DNA from 2 places in the Massilia sp. FBCC-B171 genome. Region 1 is predicted to be linked to the other one. Evidence: predicted binding sites of a transcription regulator. Region 1 holds the regulator's gene; the other holds the start of a gene.
The links. Region 1 encodes sigma-54, which starts transcription at its own class of promoters, with help from an activator protein. Its sites were predicted from a motif close to TGGCANGNAANCTGCTTT; they were not measured.
Positions count from the first base shown of each region.

Region 1 (5,437 bases):
TCCGGCCACACCGGCGCGAAAAACTGGTCCACCATCTCGGGCGTCACCTCTGCCAGGCTGGCAGGCTTCCACTGGGGCGCATTGTCCTTGTCGATCACCAGCGCGCGCACGCCCTCCAACACTTCGCCGTGTTCGAAATTGCGGCGCACCAGCGAGCGCTCCATGCGCAGGCAGTCGGCCACGTTCATCGCGGCGCCACGCAGCAGCATCTCGCGCGTCACGCACATCATCAGCGGCGAACGCTGGCGCATCGCCGATAAGGCCTTCTGTGCGAACGGCGTCTCGTCGCCTTCGAGCGAGGTCATGATGGCGGCTACCGAAGCGGCGCCGAAATGACTGTCGATCGCAGCGCGCTGCGTCTGCAATACGCTCTCGCCCGCATCGGCGGCAAAGCGTGCGCCAAACGCGCGGATCGCGTCCGCCAGCTGCGCACCCGGCGTCGTGTCGATCAGCGCGTTCAGTTCGGGAACCTGCGCGCCCGGCACGAAGACGTCGGCCAGGCCCACATACAGCGCGTCCGCCGCGCTGATCGTCAAGCCCGTCAAGCCAAGGTAATTGCCCAGCTGCCCAGGCGCGTGCGACAGGAAATAGCTGCCGCCGACATCCGGGAACAGGCCGATGTTCACTTCCGGCATGGCCATCTTCGTGCGCTCGGTCACGATGCGCAGGCCCGTCTCGGGACCGCCCTGGGCGATGCCCATGCCGCCGCCCATCACCACGCCATCCATGAGCGAGATATACGGCTTCGGATAGAAGTAAATTAAATGGTTCAGCGCGTATTCTTCGGTGAAGAAATCTTCCAGCAGCGCGCTGCCGCCGGTTGGCGTGGCGTGGCCGGCTTCGTGGAAGAAGCGGATGTCGCCGCCCGCACACAGCGCTTTTTCGCTGCTGCTGGTGAGCACAACGGCGGCCACCGACGCGTCGTCGCGCCAGGCCAGCAAAATCTCGGTCAGGCGCCGCACCATCGCCAGCGACAGCGAATTGAGGGCTTTCGGACGGTCAAGGGTGATGATGCCGGTGCCGTTGGCAACGCGGGTCAGGACGTGATCGGTCATGGTGGGTAGCATGGTTGAAGAGACATGCATTTTACCCGCACGCGCAATTGAAAAGGGCGCCTTGCGGCGCCCTCGTTCAGACGGTGCTCAGTGCTGATCAGAACGCAGCAGCGGCCTCTCCGCCTTCAGGACGGCGCTTGAGCGCCTCGTGACCATGGTCTTTCAGAATCGACTTGTACTTCATCACCTGACGATCCAGCCTGTCCATCAACAGGTCGATGGCGGCATACAGGTCGTGCGCCACACTTTCCACGTGCACCATCTTGCCGGACAGGCGCAAGTTAATCTCGGCTTTTTGCCTTTTGTCTTTTTCGGTGAGATTGTCGATGGCGAGGATCACGTGGGAATCGATCACTTGATCGAAATGGCGGGTGATGCGTTCGAGCTTGTTCTGTACGTATTCACGAATGGCGGGGGTGACGTCGAGGTGGTGGCCACTGATGGTGAGATTCATACACACTCCTTAGATAAATGCGCGGCGCCGCATTCGCGCTTGGGTCGCGCCTGGGGCCGCTGTTACAAGGATTTGCGGAGACTGACGGGAGGAATCTTGAGTGCCTCGCGGTATTTGGCAACCGTGCGGCGCGCAATGACCATGCCTTGTTCCCCGAGCATTTCCGCGATCTTACTGTCGGATAATGGGTTCTTTGGGTCCTCTGCTCCTGTCAGCTGCGCGATAAGCGCCCGTATCGCCGTAGACGATGCTTCGCCCCCCGCTTCGGTGGCGACGTGGCTTCCGAAGAAATACTTCAGCTCAAACATGCCGTGCGGGGTCAGCATGAATTTCTGAGTTGTTACACGAGAAATGGTGCTCTCGTGCAGACCCAGTGTATCAGCAATCTCGCGAAGCACAAGGGGACGCATCGCAACCGCGCCATGGCTGAAAAAGTTGCGCTGACGCTCCACAATTGCCTGCGAAACACGCAGGATCGTGTCGAAGCGCTGGCGCATATTCTTGATCAGCCACTTCGCTTCCTGCAGCTGCGCGCTCATCTGGCCTTCGCCTTTTCCGCCCTTGAGCAGGTTGGCATACACGTTGTTCACGCGCAGGCGCGGCATGACTTCGTTGTTCAGCGTGACGGCCCAGCCGCCCTTCGTCTTGCGGACAATAACGTCCGGAACGACATAGCCCGACACGCTCGATGCAAAGGCCGCGCCGGGATGCGGATTGCACTGGCGGATCACCGCTTGCGCTTCGCGCAGGTCTTCGTCGTCGCAGTCGAGCGCCTTTTTCAGCTTGTTGAATTCGCGCTGCGCGAACCAGGTGAGATAGCCCTCGACGATTTTCAGGGCCATGCGCCGCGTCACCAGCGGCACGCCCGGCATGCTGCGGATCTGCAGCGCCAGGCATTCGGAGGCGCTGCGCGCACCGACGCCGACCGGATCGAGGCTTTGCACCAGCGCCAGCGCGCAGCGCAGCTCATCCATCTCGATCTCGAGTTCCTCGGGCAGGCGCGCGTGGATCTCATCCAACTGCTCTTCCAGGTAGCCGTTGTCGTCGATGGCGTCGATCACCAGCTCGGCCAGCACGCGGTCGCGGTCGGTCACGCCCGTCACCCGCACCTGCTCCATCAGGTGCTCGCGCAGCGTGACGCCGATGCCGCCCAGCTGCGGGCGCCCGTCGTCGTCGTTCTCGCTGCCGGCGCTGCGCGTGCCCTCGCCCCAGTCGGCGTCGGCGTCGGCGCGTTCGACCTCGCCGCCGCCCTCCGCGCCTTCGCCCGCGTCCGGCGCGGGGGGCGCGTCTTCACCGTTGGGCGCGGGCGCTTCGGGCGCCTGCGGCGGCGCGTCGTTGATCGCGCCGTCGGCCAGCAGGCGCACCGAGTGGTCGAGCGGATCGTCGAGGCGCTCGAGCAGCGGATTGTCGGACAGGATTTGCTCGATCTCCTGGTGCAGTTCGAGCGTCGACAGCTGCAGCAGCCGGATCGACTGTTGAAGCTGCGGCGTGAGCGCCAGGTGCTGCGAAGTCCGGAGTTGCAGGGATTGTTTCATGGCCCGTTCGTAGACTACATGCGGAAGTGTTCGCCCAGGTAGACGCGCCGTACCGACTCGTCGGCGATGATGTCGTCGGGACGTCCCGACGCCAGCACCGCGCCCTGGTTGATGATGTAGGCGCGGTCGCAGATGCCCAGCGTCTCGCGCACGTTGTGGTCGGTGATCAGCACGCCAATGCCGCGCTCCTTCAGGAAGCGCACGATGCGCTGGATCTCGATCACGGCAATCGGGTCGACGCCGGCGAACGGTTCGTCGAGCAGCACGAAGCGCGGGTTGGTGGCCAACGCACGCGCGATCTCGACGCGCCGGCGTTCACCGCCCGACAGCGACAGCGCCGGGTTCTCGCGCAGCTTTTCGATCTGCAGTTCGCCCAGCAGCGAATCGAGCCGCTCGTTGATCGCCGCCTTGCTCAAGGCCTTGCCGTTCTCGTCGTGCTGCAGTTCGAGCACGGCGCGGATATTGTCTTCCACCGTCAGCTTGCGAAACACCGAGGCTTCCTGCGGCAGGTAAGACAAACCCATCACCGCGCGCCGGTGGATCGGCAGGCTCGAAATGTCGGCGCCGTTGATCTCGATGGTGCCGGCGTCCGACGGCACGAGGCCGACGATCATGTAGAACGAGGTGGTCTTGCCGGCGCCGTTGGGGCCGAGCAGGCCGACGACTTCGCCGCAGCCCACTTCCAGCGACACGTCGCGCACGACCAGGCGCTTGCCGTAGCTTTTTTGCAGGCCACGCACGACCAGGGTGCTGCGGGTGTCGGCAACGTCTTTCATCATCATTGCTTGCCCGCCGCTGAAGTCGAAGGGGCAGCCGCCCTCGGCGCCGGCGTGGCGGCCGCGGGAGCGGCGGCCGGCGCGGCGGCGGGCGCCGTGCGGCGCGGTGCGATGATCAGGGTGCCGCGTCCGCCGCCAACCTTGCTCTCGCCGCTCGGGTCGTTGCGCACGCTCGCCACTTCGCGCCGGCTGTCGTAGGAGATGTAGGCGCCATCGAGTTCGTTGGTCAGGCGTCCATTTTCGAGCTCTTTCACCACCGCCTTCGAGAACAGCTTGACCACTTCCACGCGCTCGTCGTATTCGATGCGTTCGGCTTGCCCTTCCATCCACAGGTCGGGACCGCCGTCGCGCTTCTGGCGGAAGGTGGCGACGCGGCCCGGGCCCGCGGTGAGCGTGACGCTCATATAGCCTTCCGGCGTTTCTTTCACCAGCGCGCGGTCCGACTTCATGGTCAGCGTGCCGCGCGTGAGGATGACGTTGCCCGTCAGGATGCGCGTCTGCGTGACTTCGTCGACGTCGAGCGAATCGAAGGAGATGACGGCTTGCTTGAGCGAGTCGGCACGCTCGGCGGACGCCGACAGCGACAGCAGCGAGAAGAAAGCGGCGGCGACGATATTGTGAAAGCTGTTTTTCATTGAGCTCGTTCCTGTTATTTGGGTGGCGCCTGCGCTGGACGCGGCGGATAGACGATCTGGCCGCGCCCGCCGAGGTGCAGCTTCTGGGTCGGGTTCTCGGCAACCATGCCGATTCCGTTGGCCGTGGCCGCGCCCAGGGTCATCTGGACCGGACGGTCGGTTTTCACGATCTCTTCGTCGGCCAGCAGGGTCAGCGCCTCGGTGCGCGCGTGCAGGGCCTCGCTTTTCGGCGTGGCCGGACGCTTGATGTCGACATTGCCCATCAACTCGACGCGGTTCTCGCCATGGTAGACCTGGCCCCGGTCCGAATGGATGGTCATGCGCGGACGGCTGGGGTCCATGCTTTCGACGATCGGCTTCGAGACATCCGAAACATCGTTTTCGGGATGGTGGGCCAGGCGCGCGCCCGACATCACATAGCGCGGCACGCCCTTGTCCGTCATGCGCACGAAACTGAAATTCTCGACGATGTAATCCGGCTCGTTCAGGCTGCTCCCAATGCCCGGCGTGTCGTCGGAATCGAAGGCCTGCAGCAGCCAGAAGCTGCCGAAAGCGAAGAACACGGCCGTGAGCATCAGCGCCAGCGTACGCCAGCGGTGCGCGGTGCGTTTGTTCACGTAGGTCGCCATGCGGTCATCACGCGAAGTAAGGCGCAAGCGCCTGTTCGTACGTGCCCTGAGCGCGCATCACCATGTCGCACACTTCGCGCACGGCGCCGCGTCCGCCGCCGGCCTTGGTGACGTAATGCGCGCGGTGCTGCACTTCCGGGTGCCCGGTCGGCACCGTCACGGCAAAGCCGACCTTGGAGAGCAGCGGCATGTCGATCACGTCGTCGCCGATGTAGCCGCACTGCTCGGCGGTCAGGCTCAGCTGCGCCAGCAGTTCGGCGAAGGCGATGCGCTTGTCGTGGAACCCCTGCCAGACGTGGGTGATGCCGAGGTCTTTCGCGCGCGCGACCACGATCGGCGATTTACGGGCGCTG
Region 1 covers NZ_CP101443.1:4,906,829-4,912,265, forward strand. Annotated here, with positions in the region: gene NMB41_RS22275 (enoyl-CoA hydratase/isomerase family protein) at 1-1,055, opposite strand, end outside; gene hpf (ribosome hibernation-promoting factor, HPF/YfiA family) at 1,153-1,509, opposite strand; gene NMB41_RS22285 (RNA polymerase factor sigma-54) at 1,572-3,044, opposite strand; gene lptB (LPS export ABC transporter ATP-binding protein) at 3,059-3,820, opposite strand; gene lptA (lipopolysaccharide transport periplasmic protein LptA) at 3,823-4,455, opposite strand; gene lptC (LPS export ABC transporter periplasmic protein LptC) at 4,470-5,072, opposite strand; gene NMB41_RS22305 (KdsC family phosphatase) at 5,092-5,437, opposite strand, start outside.

Region 2 (5,437 bases), 1.1 Mb from region 1:
CCGCCGACCCGCATCACTTCGCGCTCTTCCAGCACCCGCAGCAGGCGCGTCTGCAGCGCCAGCGGCATTTCGCCGATCTCGTCCAGGAACAAGGTGCCGCGGTTCGCCGCCTCGAACAGGCCCGCGTGGCCGCCGCGCCGCGCGCCGGTAAACGCGCCTTCCTCGTGGCCGAACAGTTCGGATTCGAGCAGCGACTCGGCAATCGCCCCGCAATTCACCGCCACAAACGGCCGGTTCGGCCCCAGGCTGCGCGGCCCTTCGCGGTGGATCGCCTGGGCGACGAGCTCCTTGCCGCTGCCGGTCTCGCCATGGATCAATACCGTGGCCGGCGAGCGCGCATACAGCACCACCGTCTGGCGCAAGCGCTCCATGGCTTCGGACTCGCCGCGCAGGTCGTTCAGGCCGCGCCGCGCGCGCCGCGACTCGTTGGCGGGCCCGCGCCGGATGCGGTTCGCTTCCAGGTGGGTCAGGCGTGCCAGCTCGAGCGCGTCGTCGAAGGCCTGGCGGATCGAGGCGGCCGAATACAGGAAAATGCCGGTGAGGCCCGCTTCCTCGGCCAGGTCGGTGATCAGGCCGGCGCCGACGATGACCTCGATGCCGGCCGCCTTCATCTCGTCCATCGCCGCGCGCGCATCCTCGCGCGTGACATAACTGCGCTGGGCGACGGGTAGACCAAAGGTCGCGCTGAACTCGGCCAGTTCCGGCAGCGGCTGCTGGTAGCTGATCACGCCGATGCGTCTGGATACCTTGCGTGCCCGCGCCAGCGCCCCCATCACATCATAGCCGCTGGCCTTGGCCACGATCACCGGCGCCGAGACCCGGCCTTTCAGGTAGGCGCCGTTCGAGCCGGCGGCAATGACGACGTCGCAGCGTTCGCTGGCCATGCGCTCGCGGATGTGGCGCGTCGCTTCGTCGAAGCCCAGGTCGATCGGCTCGATGGTGGCAAGGTGGTCGTACTCGAGCGTAATGTCGCGAAACAGCTCGGACAGGCGCGAGACCGAGACGGTCCAGATGACGGGCTTGTCGGCGTCTTGGGAAGCAGGGGGAAGAGGGCGCATGTTGCAATTCTACTGCAACAGTGTTCCACTTGTTTCATCTGGAACGCAAAACTGAAACACTGCGCTGTCGCAAAGCTGAGCACCGCGCGCGCTAAGTGATTGAAACGATGTCGTTTTCGGCAGGTCCAACAGCAGCAGGCATACTGGCACGCTCCTTGCAATGCATAGGACATTATTTTGCCGATCACCCCAGGAGACCCCATGATCCAATCCGCAGGCGCCAAGTTCCGTATCGCCGTCCAGGAAGAATCCCCGCTGCAAGTTGTCGGCGCCATCAATGCGAACCACGCGCTGCTGGCCAAGCGTGCCGGCTTCAAGGCCATCTACCTCTCCGGTGGCGGCGTCGCCGCCGGTTCGCTCGGCCTGCCTGACCTCGGCATCTCGAACCTGGACGACGTGCTGACCGACGTGCGCCGCATCACCGACGTGTGCGACCTGCCGCTGCTGGTCGACGTCGACACCGGCTTCGGTTCCTCGGCCTTCAACGTCGCGCGCACCGTGAAATCGATGATCAAGTTCGGCGCCGCCGCCATCCACATCGAAGACCAGGTCGGCGCCAAGCGCTGCGGCCACCGTCCGGGCAAGGAAATCGTCTCGCAGCAGGAAATGGTCGACCGCATCAAGGCCGCAGTGGACGCGCGCACCGACGAGAGCTTCGTGATCATGGCGCGCACCGATGCGCTGGCAGTGGAAGGCATCGACGCCGCCATCGAGCGCGCCGTGGCCTGCGTCGAAGCGGGCGCCGACATGGTGTTTCCGGAAGCGATGACGGACCTGGGCATGTATTCGCGCTTCGCCAAGGCGGTCGGCGTGCCGATCCTGGCCAACATCACCGAATTCGGTGCGACCCCGCTGTTCACCGTCGATGAGCTGAAAACGGCCGACGTCGGCATCGTCCTGTACCCGCTGTCCGCTTTCCGCGCCATGAACAAGGCCGCCGAAAACGTCTACACTGCGATTCGCCGCGACGGCGGCCAGAAGGCCGTGCTCGATACCATGCAGACCCGCGCCGAGCTGTACGACCGCATCAACTATCACGACTTCGAACAGCACCTCGATGCACTGTTCGCTGCGCAGAAAAAATAATTGAAACCTGAACTGGAGATCGACATGACCGAACAAGCACCAGCCTTCAAGCCAAAAAAATCCGTCGCCCTGTCGGGTGTCACCGCCGGTAACACGGCCCTGTGCTCGGTCGGCAAGACCGGCAACGACCTGCACTACCGCGGCTACGACATCCTCGACGTCGCCACCTCCAGCGAATTCGAAGAGATCGCCTACCTGCTGGTGCACGGCAAACTGCCGAACAGCGGCGAACTGAAAGGCTACAAGGCCAAGCTCAAATCCCTGCGCGGCCTGCCGCAATCGGTCAAACTGGCGCTCGAAGCGCTGCCGGCCGCCAGCCACCCGATGGACGTGATGCGCACCGGCGTCTCAGCGCTGGGCTGCACGCTGCCGGAAAAGGACGACCACAATGTGCCGGGCGCACGCGACATCGCGGACCGCTTGATGGCATCGTTCGGCTCGATGCTGCTCTACTGGTACCACTACAGCCATAACGGCAAGCGCATCGAAACCGAAACCGACGACGACTCGATCGGCGGCCACTTCCTGCACCTGCTGCACGGCCACGCGCCGCGCGAAGAGTGGGTGAAAGCGATGCACACCTCGCTCATCCTCTACGCCGAGCACGAATTCAATGCCTCGACCTTCACCGCGCGCGTCATCGCCGGCACGGGCTCCGACATGCACTCGGCCATCACCGGCGCCATCGGCGCGCTGCGCGGTCCGAAGCACGGCGGCGCCAACGAAGTGGCGCTCGACATCCAGAAGCGCTACGAGAACGCCGACGAAGCCGAAGCCGACATCCGCAACCGCGTGGCAAACAAGGAAGTCGTGATCGGCTTCGGGCATCCGGTCTACACCATCAGCGATCCACGCAATGTCGTCATCAAGGAAGTGGCGCGTTCGCTGTCGCAGGCGGCCGGTTCGACCAAGATGTTCGACATCGCCGAGCGCCTCGAATCGGTGATGTGGGAAGTCAAAAAGATGTTCCCTAACCTGGACTGGTTCTCGGCTGTCTCGTACCACATGATGGGCGTGCCGACCGCGATGTTCACGCCGCTGTTCGTCATCTCGCGCACGTCCGGCTGGGCCGCGCACGTGATCGAGCAGCGCATCGACAACAAGATCATCCGCCCGAGCGCGAATTATGTCGGTCCGGAAGACCTGCAGTTCGTGCCGATCGCCGACCGTACCTGACCGCACATGCTTCACCATCCGCCCACTGCCGCGTTCCTGCTGCGCCGGCTCGGCTCTGCCGATGCCGCGCAGTACCGCGCGCTGCGGCTGGCGGGCCTGCGCGCCTTTCCGCACGCTTTCCGTCCTTCGGTTGAAGAAGCGCTGGCCCAGCCGCTGTCGTGGGCCGAAGCGAGGCTGGCAAAGGCGGGCGAATACTGGTTCGGCGCCTTCCATGGCACGGACCTGGTGGGCGCGATCTGCCTGCGCACGCAGGACGGAGAAAAAATTCGCCACTCGGCCAGCCTGAACGCGCTGGTCGTCGACCCCCGGCGCCAGCGCTGCGGCATCGGCGCAGCCCTCGTCGCGCATCTGATCGATTCCGCACGCGCGCTCGGCTACCTGCGCCAGATCACGCTCACGGTCAGCGAGGGCAATACGGCAGCCGAAGGGCTGTACGAGCGCTTCGGCTTCGTTCAGTTTGGCCGCGAGCCGGACGCCTTCCTCCATGACGGGATCTACTGCGCCAAGCAGCACCGACAACTCTCACTGGTAACACCACAATCATGAACAACGCCTACCGCAAACCCCTGCACGGCACCAACCTGCATTACTTCGATGCGCGCGACGCCGTCGATAGTATCGAAGCCGGCGCCTGGGACAAGCTGCCCTACGTCTCGCGCGTGCTGGCCGAAAACCTCGTGCGCCGCTGCGAGCCGATGGCCCTGGTGCCGTCCCTGAAACAGCTCATCGAACGCAAGCGCGACCTCGACTTCCCCTGGTTCCCGGCGCGCGTGGTCTGCCACGACATCCTGGGCCAGACGGCCCTGGTCGACCTGGCCGGCCTGCGCGACGCCATCGCTTTGGAGGGCGGCAATCCGGCGCTGGTGAACCCGGTGGTGCCGACCCAGCTCGTGGTCGACCACTCGCTGGCCGTCGAATGCGGCGGCTTCGATCCGGACGCTTTCGAAAAGAACCGCGCCATCGAAGACCGCCGCAACGAAGACCGCTTCCACTTCATCGACTGGACCAAGAAGGCTTTCAAGAACGTCGACGTGATCCCGCCCGGGAACGGCATCCTGCACCAGATTAACCTCGAGCGCATGAGCCCCGTTGTGCAAGTCAAGGACGGCATCGCCTTCCCCGACACCCTGGTCGGCACCGATTCGCACACCCCGATGGTCGACGCGCTGGGCGTGATCGCGATCGGCGTGGGCGGCCTGGAAGCCGAGAGCGTCATGCTGGGCCGGGCGTCCTGGATGCGCCTGCCGGACATCATCGGCGTCGAACTGACCGGTAAACCACAGCCGGGCATCACCGCGACCGACGTGGTGCTGGCGCTGACCGAGTTCCTGCGCAATTCCAAAGTCGTCTCGGCCTGGCTCGAGTTCTACGGCGAGGGCTCGTCGAACCTGACCCTGGGCGACCGCGCGACGATCGCCAACATGGCGCCCGAATTCGGCGCCACGGCCGCGATGTTCTACATCGACGACCGCACCATCGACTACTTGAAACTCACCGGCCGCGAAGATGCGCAGGTGGCGCTGGTCGAGAGCTATGCCAAAGAGACGGGCCTGTGGGCCGACACGCTGACGAACGTCGACTACGAGCGCGTGCTCCATTTCGACCTGTCGACGGTGGTGCGCAATATCGCCGGTCCGTCGAACCCGCACAAGCGCATGCCGACTTCGGAACTGGCCGCGCGCGGCATTTCGGGCGTGGTGGAAAACGAGCCGGGCCGCATGCCCGACGGTGCCGTCATCATCGCCGCCATTACCAGCTGCACCAACACGAATAATCCGCGCAACATGATCGCGGCGGGCCTGATCGCACGCAACGCCAACAAGCTCGGCCTGCTGCGTAAACCCTGGGTGAAGAGTTCGCTCGCGCCAGGCTCGAAAGCGGTCTCGCTCTACCTCGAAGAAGCCGGCTTGATGGGCGAGCTGGAAAAGCTGGGCTTCGGCGTCGTCGCCTTTGCCTGCACCACCTGTAATGGCATGAGCGGCGCGCTCGACCCGGTCATCCAGCAGGAGATCATCGAACGCGACCTGTATGCGACTGCCGTCCTGTCGGGCAACCGGAATTTCGACGGCCGCATCCACCCGTACGCCAAGCAGGCCTTCCTGGCTTCGCCGCCGCTG
Region 2 covers NZ_CP101443.1:3,773,607-3,779,043, reverse strand. Annotated here, with positions in the region: gene prpR (propionate catabolism operon regulatory protein PrpR) at 1-1,058, opposite strand, end outside; gene prpB (methylisocitrate lyase) at 1,260-2,144, shown strand; gene prpC (bifunctional 2-methylcitrate synthase/citrate synthase) at 2,169-3,320, shown strand; gene NMB41_RS17085 (GNAT family N-acetyltransferase) at 3,327-3,866, shown strand; gene acnD (Fe/S-dependent 2-methylisocitrate dehydratase AcnD) at 3,863-5,437, shown strand, end outside.
Region 2: the regulator sigma-54 is predicted to act here: its motif matches at 1,203-1,220, upstream of prpB (methylisocitrate lyase).